3 linked regions of the Halalkalicoccus sp. CG83 genome follow. The protein of the gene in region 3 binds, or shares a complex with, the protein of the main gene of each other region. Links are inferred from orthologs where the notes say so. Each region holds a gene or a part of one and is shown on either strand. Other genes may lie near its edges. The genes, in order: rnhB, fen and V0Z78_RS02575.

Region 1 (2,923 bases), 530 kb from region 3 along the record:
AGGCCGGCACCCAGTACTACCTCGAGCCCAGCCTCGCGGAGGACTTCAAGCTCTACTCGCTGGTGACGGGACTGATCTCGATGATCGCCGTCGCGGGCGTCGTCGCCGGCCGCTACGGTCGCCCGCGGATCGCCGGCCCGATGATCCTCACGGCCGGCGCCGAGGTCTTCTTGCTCCTGGGATTCGCCGCAGCCGTCGGCTATCCGCTGGATCTGGCGGCGATCGCCGGCTTCATCGCCGTCGTCGGCACCGGCGTCGACGACCTGATCATCATCGCCGACGAGATCCTCCAGGAGGGCGACGTCTCGACGGGACGCGTGTTCGAATCGCGCTTTCGCAAGGCGTTCTGGGTGATCGGTGCGGCCGCGGCGACGACGATCGTCGCCATGTCGCCGCTCGCGTTCATGAGCCTCGGCGATCTCACAGGGTTCGCGCTCTTCACCATCGTCGGCGTGCTGATCGGCGTGCTCGTCACCCGGCCGGCCTACGGCGACGTCCTCCGGGTGCTGTTGACCCGTTCGTGACCGTTCCCGACGGCGAGCGGGCCGCTACCCGCGTGAGCGGACAGAGATCCGATTCCACACGGAACGTGTCGTCTCCGTGACCCCAACGCTTGTTAGGCGCTCACGACTACGTAGGATATGCCAATCGTTGCTGACGTCACCGTTCCATCGTCGACGATCCCGCCCGGCGACGCGCTCGAACGGACGGACACACACGTCGAGTTCACGAGACACGTCCCCGTCGACGGCGACGCCAATCAGTACCTCAGGGTGACGGACACCGACGACCTTGACGCGTTCGAGGCTGCAGTGGCGGACGACGAGCGCGTCGAGGCGTTCATGCCGATCGACCGGGAAGCGAACCAGCCGCTGTACCGCATCGAGTGGACGAGGCCGCCGCCCTGTCCCTCCCTCCTCCGGTCCGACCTCCTGATCGAACGGGCCAGCGGCACGCCCGAGGAGTGGATCTTTCGCATCCGTGCGAGCGACGGCGACGCCCTCCGGGCCGTCCAGCACGACTGCCACGAACTGGGGGTGCACTTCGACGTGCGCCGGCTCGATCGGTCCTCGCCGATGACGGCCTCGGACCGATACGGACTGACCGACGGCCAGCACGAGGCGCTGGTCACCGCCTTCGAGGGAGGGTTCTTCGAGGTGCCCCGGAGGACGAACCTCGTCGAGATCGGCGAGAGGCTCGGCATCTCCGGACAGGCCGCCTCCGAGCGACTGCGTCGTGCCGAACGCAAGATCGTTCGGACGACCGTCTTCGCCGGGGCGGATCCGCTCCAGAACTGAGCCGACCGTTCGCTTCTGCCTTCAGAACTCCGCGAGCGTTCGCTGATCCGCGGCCGCGAGCACGTCCTCGCAGGTCTGCCAGGAGGTCCGCGCGCACGCCGGAAGCTCGCCGTGGTCGGCGACGTAGTCAGCCAGGAACGCCCGCGTCGTCGGATCGCTCGGGTAGCCGCTACCGACGTCGCCGTACTCCGTCGAGAGCGCGTCGATGCGGGCGTCGCGTTCGACCTTCGCGATCACGCTCGCCGCGCTCACGATCGAGCGGTTCTCGTCGGCGCGGTGCTCGGCGACGAGGTCGACGTCGGGGAGCCGTTCGGCGACTCGGCGGGCGAACCGATCGGCGTCGACGTCGCCGGCGTCGCAGATCCCCGCCATCCCCTCCCGGACGACGCCGGCGGCCGCCTCGGCGTGGGCCGCGACGGTCAGCGTGTTCATGTCGGTCTCGGGATCGTCGATCCGCGGGGGCTCGATCGCGCTCACGCCGACGGCGATCCGTTCGTCCCCGCGGATCGCCCGCGCCAGTTCCTCGCGACGGCCCGGCGTGAGCCGCTTCGAGTCGTCGATCCCCTCGGGGAGGACCGACTCGTCGCCGACCACGCTCGCGGCGACCATCGGCCCCAGCACCGGTCCCTTGCCTGCCTCGTCGATCCCGAAGACGGCCATGCCGGTCGCTGGCGCGCACGGGTGAAGTAGATAACGGGACGTCGGTTGGGCGTCGTCCGCTCAACCCGAGCTTCGACCGTCACCCAACGGATCGGAGTCCGCGTCTCGCTCGTCGGGCTTCCCCGCCTCGACGTTGGCCACGAGGCGTCCGAACCCGTCCGAACGACCCACGATGAACTCCATCGTCTCGCTGTCGGGCGTCAGTCCGCGGGATTCGAGGAGAAACGTCGTGATCACGACGGTCTTGACCCACGGTCGGAGTACGCCGAGGTAGATCGCCACCGCCACGCCAGCCACGACGACCCATCCGAGTACCTCGAACGTCGGCGAGAGGCCGCCGAAGACGGCCGCAAGCGGTGTTAACGACAGCAGGAGTGCGAACCCGACCACGTACGTCCCGACGACGATCAGCAGGGTCGATCCCAGTACCGACTTCCAGGTCTTCGCGTAGAGCACCACGCCGTCGCTGGCCGCCCGCCAGTTGTCCTCCTCGTCACTCACGAAGACGTACGCGAGGATCGCCTCGTCGAGGTAGGTGGCCGCGAGCGCGAGCGCCTTCCGGAGCACCGTCAGGACGTGTTCGAGCGCCGGGACGAACCGTACCCAGCGCGACAGCGGGACGGCCGTCCCGTTGAACTGCTTGATCGAGGCCTTGATCAGTTGGTCGACGGCGAACAGCGCGTTGGCCCCCATGAAGTCATCCCTCACCGTGTTCGTTCCGAACGCGATCTGATTCGGCGGCGTCTCGTCGGTCTCGACGACGTGGGCGATGACGGCGATGTGGCCGGCCGCGACCATGTAGAGGACGTACCGCCTCGCAAAGCGCATCGCCGCGAGGAACACGAGGGTGGCGACGAGCAGTCCGATCCCCCCGATCGGACCGGAAACCGTTCCCGCATCGAGTAGCGTCAACACCAGCCAGCCGACGACCCCGAAGTACACCACCGTGACGAGGCCGAACGACG
Region 2 (3,029 bases), 1.2 Mb from region 3 along the record:
GCCGGTGTCTGCAGCCATCGTATCGGAGGTCAGAGGCGACGCTAATAGGCGTTGTCCCGGCCGCGTATCGCACGTCCGCGTCTCCGAGACGGACGACGGCGTCCGTCCGCCATACCCCTCGCGGACGTCGGGCGGTCTCGGCGCGGCTCTGGGGAGTCGGTCGCGCTATCGGGCCTCGTACTCCTCGGGCGTGTACGTCTTCAGCTCGAGCGCGTGGATGTCGCGGGTCATGTGCTCGCCGATCGCGTCGTAGACCATCTGGTGTTGTTTCACGAGCGGTTCGCCCTCGAAGGCCGGCGAGACGACGACCGCCGCGAGGTGGTCGTCGTCGTGGGTCCCTCGGGGCTGGGTGACCGTCGCCTCCGCGTCCTCGACGCCCGACTCGATGAGGCGTGCGACTTCCTCCGTGTCCATACCCCTGAATGCGCCTCGAAGGGTGAAAACGGGTTCGGGTCGGCGCGTCACCGTGCGTCGCCACAGAGCGCGGGCGGACGACCGAGACCGGTTCAGTCGGGAGAATCGTCCGGCTCGTTCAGGAGGACGGCGGCGGGAACGATGGTTCGATACCCGCAGTCGTAACAGAAGCGCGGCTTGGTCGCGTAGGCAACCCCGCAGTTCTGACAGGCGTATCGACGCTTTCTCGCGTCCTGGTTCGTCCCCATAAAACCTCCTACCGCTACCGTCGGTTGTAGTCTTTTCCCGCGGATGAGACCGGATTCGAGAGACGCCGGAGCGGACCGGCCGGCGCCGGGACGACGTCCACGGTCCGTGCTCCGGCGTCGAGGACGTCCCGGCACGTGTCGATCCGTCCGAGTGTGGGTTCGGCCTCGTTCACGGTTCTCATGCCGACCCCGATTCAGAGCCCTCCTCGAGGACGGCGTTCGGGACGCTGCCGGACGTGGCCGTCGAACACCGAGGACGGCGCTCGTCCGGTCACTACTCGATACGGGAACGGTGTCGGGTTCGGTCCCGCCGGCGCGATCGGATCGCGTCCTCGGCGTCCGGTGCGAGCGCTTCGACCGTCACGTCCACTGATCCAGCCCGGTCTGGGCCACCGACTCCTCGATGCGCTCGAAGCCGCGAGCGACCTCCTCGGCGGGGATCTCCCACTCGTCGATCACGTACGCACGCGCGGCGTCGATGTCGGGATCGAGGTCGGTGTCGACCTCGTACTCGTCGGTGACGTCGGGATCGAGAAACAGTTCGCGGACGGCCTCGGCGTCGGGAACGGTCGCGTTCTCGGCCTCCAGCACGCCGAAGAGGTCGCCGTGTTCGCGGATCGCCTTCACCGCCGTCTTCGGACCCATCCCGCGGACGCCCTCGTTGAAGTCGGTCCCACACAGGATGCCCACGTCGACGAGTCCCTCCCGACTCAGCCCGTGTCGATCGAGAGTGGCCTCGAGGTCCATGCACTCGGGGTCGCCCTTGCTCGTAAGCCCCCGGAGGGTGAGCGGCGAGCCGAACAACAGCGCGTCGTAGTCCTCGGTGCCGGCGTAGTTGACGTCGCCCGCTTTGGCCATGTGGGCGGCCTGAGCCTCGCCCTCCGCGGGGGCGTCGAGGTAGGGGACGTCGAGCAGGTCGAGCAGCTCGCGGGTCGTTCGCTGTATCTCGTCGGTCAGGCTCTGGGTTCGCGCCTCGAGCCGGGCGGCCTCGATCCGGTCGCCCCGCTCGCGAGCCGATCGCGCCTCCGCCTTCGCCCGCTCCTTCGCGGCGCGCCGGTCGTCGATCTCCTCGCTCTTGAGGTCGGTCACGACCCCGTCGAAGACGAACGCGGGGACGATGTCCGCCTCGAAGAACTTCGGTAGCCCCTGGACGAGCCCCAGGAGGTTCGCGACCTCGATTCCCTCGTTAGTGGTGTAGACGCCGCTCGCGGTCCACTTGACCGTGGTCGTCAGGTACCGGTAGAGCCAGTTGTGGGCGTCGATCGCCACGACCGCCCCCGAGAGGTCGTCGAAGGGGACCTCCCTGATGGCGGCCAGCTCCCGGAGTGCTGCGTTTCCCATCGGCGGGAGTTGGCGTGCGTCGGGTTTGAAGCTACGGGTAGGCGCCCGGCGTGGCCATCCGAAACCCTTACTCTCGGGCCGACGCTCTCCCCGGACATGAGCGACCAGCCCGTCTCCCCGGAGGAGGTCCGCCACGTCGCCGACCTCGCCCGGATCGATCTCGCCGACGAGGAGGTCGAGGAGTTCACCGAGCAGTTCGTCGAGATCCTCGAGGCGTTCGAGACCCTCGATGAGGTGCCCGAGACCGAAAGCGAGGCCGACCTCGAGAACGTGCTCCGCGCCGACGAGGTCCGCGAGAGCCTCGATCAGGAGGAGGCGCTTCGCAACGCACCCCACACCGAGGACGGCTACTTCAAGGGGCCGCGGGTCTCATGAGCGGCGGTATCTTCATCACCGAGGAGCGAACGGAGGGCGATTCGGAGGGGCCGCTCGCCGGCCGGACGGTCGCCGTCAAGGACAACATCAGCACCGAGGGCGTCCGCACCACGTGCGGATCGGCGATGCTCGCCGACTACGTCCCGCCCTACGACGCGACCGTCGTCGAGCGACTGAAGGCGGCGGGCGCGACGATCGTCGGCAAGACCAACATGGACGAGTTCGGGATGGGCTCGACCACCGAGACCTCGGCGTTCGGACCCACGGAGAACCCGGCGGCCGAGGGGCGCGTTCCCGGGGGGTCGTCGGGCGGATCGGCGGCCGCGGTTGCCGCCGGCGAGGCGGACCTGGCGCTCGGCACCGATACCGGCGGCTCCGTCCGTAATCCCGCGGCGTTCTGCGGCGTCGTCGGGATCAAGCCCACCTACGGGCTGGTCTCGCGCTACGGGCTCGTCGCCTACGCCAACTCCCTGGAACAGATCGGGCCGTTCGGCTCCACCGTCGAGGAGGCAGCGGAGCTGCTCGACGTCGTCTCGGGGCCGGACGAGCGCGACGCGACAACCAGGGACGAAGGTGCGGAGACGGACTACGCCGGGGCGGCCGACGGCGACGTCGACGGCCTCGAGATCGGGATCCCGACCGAACTCCTCG
Region 3 (3,082 bases):
GAACCGTTCGGGAACGACGGTGTCGATCTCGCGGGTGAGGTCGAGGTCGGCGAGCGTCTCGCGCAGGCTCGCCACCTCCTCGTCGAGCTCGTCCGCGATCGGATCGGGAACCCCGAGGGGAAGGCCGCGCTCGACCCGTTTGGCGATCGCCTCCTCCAGTAGGGCGTCGAGCTCCGCACGTTCGATGTGGACGTCGCCGTCGGCGAGAGTCCGGTTGACCAGGCGCCACTCCTCGCCGCGGACGTCCGCCGTCAGCCCGAGATAGGTCCCGACGGCGACCCGATAGCCGGCGTCGGTCTCGCGGATGGCCTCCTCGAGGTCGAACTCCGCGAGCAGGTCGGCGACCGAGAGCTTCTCGGTCCGGGCGCTCTTGAGTTCGGCGCTCGCGTCGCGTTCGTCGGTGAACTGCGCGATGGCACGCTTCGCCTCGGCGCGGGCGTACTTCCGGGTACAGATCCGCTCGTCCACGAGCGAGACGAGCACCCGCGCGACCGGATAGGAGAGGAGTTCGACGCGGGTGCTCCGATGCGGATCGCCGACGCTCCCCTCCCGGAGCGAGCCCGCGACCCGCTCGGTCGCGCGCTCGACGACCGTCCGGTCCTCGCGGACGAGGCTCACGAGGTCGACGTCGGCCTCTTCGACGGTCTCACGGGCGGCGGAGAGAAACGGGTATCGGGCGTGGAGAGCGCGCATTGACTGGCGGGTCGGTTCGTCGGCCCCGCAGATAAAAACGTGGGTACCCGGCCTCGTTTATGAGTTCCTGGACCGTACAACGAGTATGAGCGACGTTCGACAGGCGACTCCGGAGGATGCGGAGTCGATCCGCGAGATCGCGCGTACCTCGTGGCACGCCGCCTACGACGGGCTGCTCGGCGAGGAGACGGTAGAGCGGACGATCGACGAGTGGTACGACCCTGACGGGCTACGAGAGGCGATCGGGCGGCCGGAGCACGTCGTCCACGTGGTCGGGAACGATCCGACCGGATTCGTCCATGTCGGTCCTGCCCCGGGTGACAAGCACGTCGCAGAGCTCTTTCGGATATACGTCCGGCCCGAGCAGTGGGGTGAGGGAATCGGCGGGCGACTGCTCGACTCAGTCGAGGCGGAGATCGAGGGATACGACCGGCTCACGCTCTCCGTGTTCGCCGAAAACGAGGTGGGAATCGACTTCTACGAGAATGAGGGATTCGAGCGAGTCGGCGAAGAAACAGCCGAGTTCGACGGTGATGAGTATAGAGCGTATCGCTACGAGAAGGGGCTTTAGTCGCTCTGGATGCGCGGGGCGAGCATGTAGGTGACCTGGCCGTTGCCCTCGGCGATCTCGAAGTGGAGCTTCACGGGGAACTCCTCGCCGAGTTCGAGCGTGACCTCGCCATCGGTGGGGATCGCCTTGTTCATGTCCTTCAGGTAATCGAGGCTGAAGAGCGAGCGGGCGGGCCCGGGCGTGAGGTCGATCAGGTCGTCGCGGTCGAGTTCGAGGTGGACGTCGTCGGTGTCGCCCTCGGCCTCGACCTGGAACAGCTCTTCCTCCTCGTCGACGCCCAGCGCGATGTGGTCGCTCACCATGTCGGCGGCCTTCACCGCGCGATTGATGTCGCGACCCTCGACGACGATCCGGGCGGGCAGATCGAGATCGGGGATGTCGGGCTCCTGGCGGATCGAGTCGGGGTCGATCAACGCGAGGGTGTACTCGAGGCCGTCGAGCTGGATCTGGAGCTTGCGCGTCTCCTCGTCGAGCTCGAGGTGGACGAGCTGGCCGGCGTCGGCCATGCCGACGATGTCCTCGAGTCGCGAGAGGTTGACGCCGATCTGGCCGCCGTCGGCCTCGTAGGACTCGAAGGCGTCCGAAGCGAGGGTGAGATCGACCATGCCGACGTTCGCGGGGTCGACGGCGCGGATCGCCAGCCCCTCCTCGTTGAGGTGGATCTTGCACTCGTCCACCAGCGCGCTCACGGAGTCGAGCGCCGTCCCGAACGTGTCGGCACTCACGATCGCGTTGAACATGTCGCGAGCTACGAAACCGCGAGGTAAAAACCCAGCCGTTTACGCGCGTGCGCGCACCGCGAAGAAGGGCGCTCGACGACGCGATCCGCGTGTCACGTGCATACTTATCTCGGGGATCCGTAGCCGTAATCGATGGCCGAGTTCACGGACCGATTGGCGGCGTACTGCGCCGGCCTCGACGGTACGGTGAGCGCAGACGAGACGCTCCGAAAGCACGTCCTCGACTGGTTCGGCGTCGCGATCGGCGGGGCGGCCCACGCCGACTCGACGCCTGCGCTCCTCGAGGGGACGGGATTCGCCGGCGGCGGCGCCGCGACGGTGATACCCAGCGGCGAACGCGTCTCGCCGGACGCTGGGGCGCTCGTAAACGGCACCCTGGCTCACAGCCTCGACTTCGACGACACGCATCTGGGTTCGTCGCTGCACCCCGGCGCACCGTCGATCGCGGCGGCGCTCGCGACCGCCGAGGCGACCGGCGCCTCCTCTGAACGGTTTCTCGCGGGCGTCGCCGCCGGCTACGACGTCGCCTGCACGGTGGGCGAGGCGGTCAACCCCGACGCCCACTACGCGCAGGGGTTCCACATCACCGCGACCTGCGGGACGTTCGGCGCGACCGCGGCCGCGGGCGTCGTCCGCGGACTCTCCGAGGAGGAGGTCGAGAACGCGTTCGGCGTCAACGGGAGCCAGGCGGCGGGCTCGTTGCAGTTCCTCGAGAACGGCGCCTGGAACAAGCGCCTCCACCCCGGACTCGCGGCCCGGCGGGCGGTGACGGCGGTGGAGCTCGCGGCAGCGGGCTTCGAGGGGGCCGCCGAGCCGATCGAGGGGGAGTTCGGCTTCTTCGAAGGGTACACCCACGACGCCCGCCCCGAGGCGATCGAGCGGCTGGCCGGCCGAAACGCGGTAGAGGAGACGGGGCTCAAACCCTATCCGTGCTGTCGGTACATGCACCCCGCGATCGACGCCCTCCGCGAACTCGCAACCTCGGTGGATCCCGACGAGGTGACGAACGTCGAGGTGGCGCTTCCCGAGGCGGGGGTACGACTGACGGGCGCTCCGATCGAGTCGAAACGACGCCCGG

The links.
Region 1: the proteins of V0Z78_RS02575 (region 3) and rnhB are in contact, whole or in part, in a crystal structure (PDB 3P83), measured with the Archaeoglobus fulgidus proteins. The link is inferred for Halalkalicoccus sp. CG83 from one-to-one orthologs. Residues at the interface, in WP_010877842.1 of Archaeoglobus fulgidus: Val39, Ala42, Asn43, Val44, Ala45, Met46, Leu125, Asp168, Ser194, Asn218, Tyr219, Pro220, Ile237, Leu238, Ala239, Pro240, Arg241, Ile242, Glu243, Ser244; in WP_010878125.1 of Archaeoglobus fulgidus: Ala74, Ile178, Ala179, Ile183, Arg190, Ser195, Asn196, Leu197, Arg198, Gln199, Lys200, Thr201, Leu202, Asp203, Phe205.
Region 2: the proteins of V0Z78_RS02575 (region 3) and fen are in contact, whole or in part, in a crystal structure (PDB 1RXZ), measured with the Archaeoglobus fulgidus proteins. The link is inferred for Halalkalicoccus sp. CG83 from one-to-one orthologs. Residues at the interface, in WP_010877842.1 of Archaeoglobus fulgidus: Asn43, Val44, Ala45, Met46, Pro120, Arg121, Pro123, Leu125, Gln151, Met192, Ser194, Asn218, Tyr219, Pro220, Ile237, Leu238, Ala239, Pro240, Arg241, Ile242, Glu243, Ser244; in WP_010877775.1 of Archaeoglobus fulgidus: Lys326, Ser327, Thr328, Gln329, Ala330, Thr331, Leu332, Glu333, Arg334, Trp335, Phe336.

What each region holds. Positions count from the first base shown.
Region 1 is NZ_JAZDDH010000001.1:1,035,372-1,038,294, reverse strand. The notes cover bases 140-2,910. They hold rnhB (ribonuclease HII), read right to left. Parts: upstream 1,959-2,910; coding sequence 1,320-1,958; downstream 140-1,319. Other genes in these bases: V0Z78_RS05360 (hypothetical protein), read right to left, coding at 2,019-2,910; V0Z78_RS05370 (helix-turn-helix domain-containing protein), read left to right, coding at 642-1,298; V0Z78_RS05375 (preprotein translocase subunit SecD), read left to right, coding at 140-524. Outside these bases: more of V0Z78_RS05375, read left to right, coding at 1-139; more of V0Z78_RS05360, read right to left, coding at 2,911-2,923. UniProt on the Methanocaldococcus jannaschii protein: Endonuclease that specifically degrades the RNA of RNA-DNA hybrids.
Region 2 is NZ_JAZDDH010000001.1:1,719,075-1,722,103, reverse strand. What follows is about bases 14-2,890. They hold fen (flap endonuclease-1), read right to left. Parts: upstream 2,004-2,890; coding sequence 1,023-2,003; downstream 14-1,022. Other genes in these bases: gatA (Asp-tRNA(Asn)/Glu-tRNA(Gln) amidotransferase subunit GatA), read left to right, coding at 2,375-2,890; gatC (Asp-tRNA(Asn)/Glu-tRNA(Gln) amidotransferase subunit GatC), read left to right, coding at 2,100-2,378; V0Z78_RS08905 (hypothetical protein), read right to left, coding at 507-662; V0Z78_RS08910 (BolA family protein), read right to left, coding at 166-414; V0Z78_RS08915 (metallophosphoesterase), read right to left, coding at 14-18. Outside these bases: more of V0Z78_RS08915, read right to left, coding at 1-13; more of gatA, read left to right, coding at 2,891-3,029. UniProt on the Methanocaldococcus jannaschii protein: Structure-specific nuclease with 5'-flap endonuclease and 5'-3' exonuclease activities involved in DNA replication and repair.
Region 3 is NZ_JAZDDH010000001.1:503,800-506,881, reverse strand. Bases 133-3,062 are described here. They hold V0Z78_RS02575 (DNA polymerase sliding clamp), read right to left. Parts: upstream 2,005-3,062; coding sequence 1,261-2,004; downstream 133-1,260. Other genes in these bases: V0Z78_RS02570 (MmgE/PrpD family protein), read left to right, coding at 2,137-3,062; V0Z78_RS02580 (GNAT family N-acetyltransferase), read left to right, coding at 779-1,264; priL (DNA primase regulatory subunit PriL), read right to left, coding at 133-693. Outside these bases: more of priL, read right to left, coding at 1-132; more of V0Z78_RS02570, read left to right, coding at 3,063-3,082.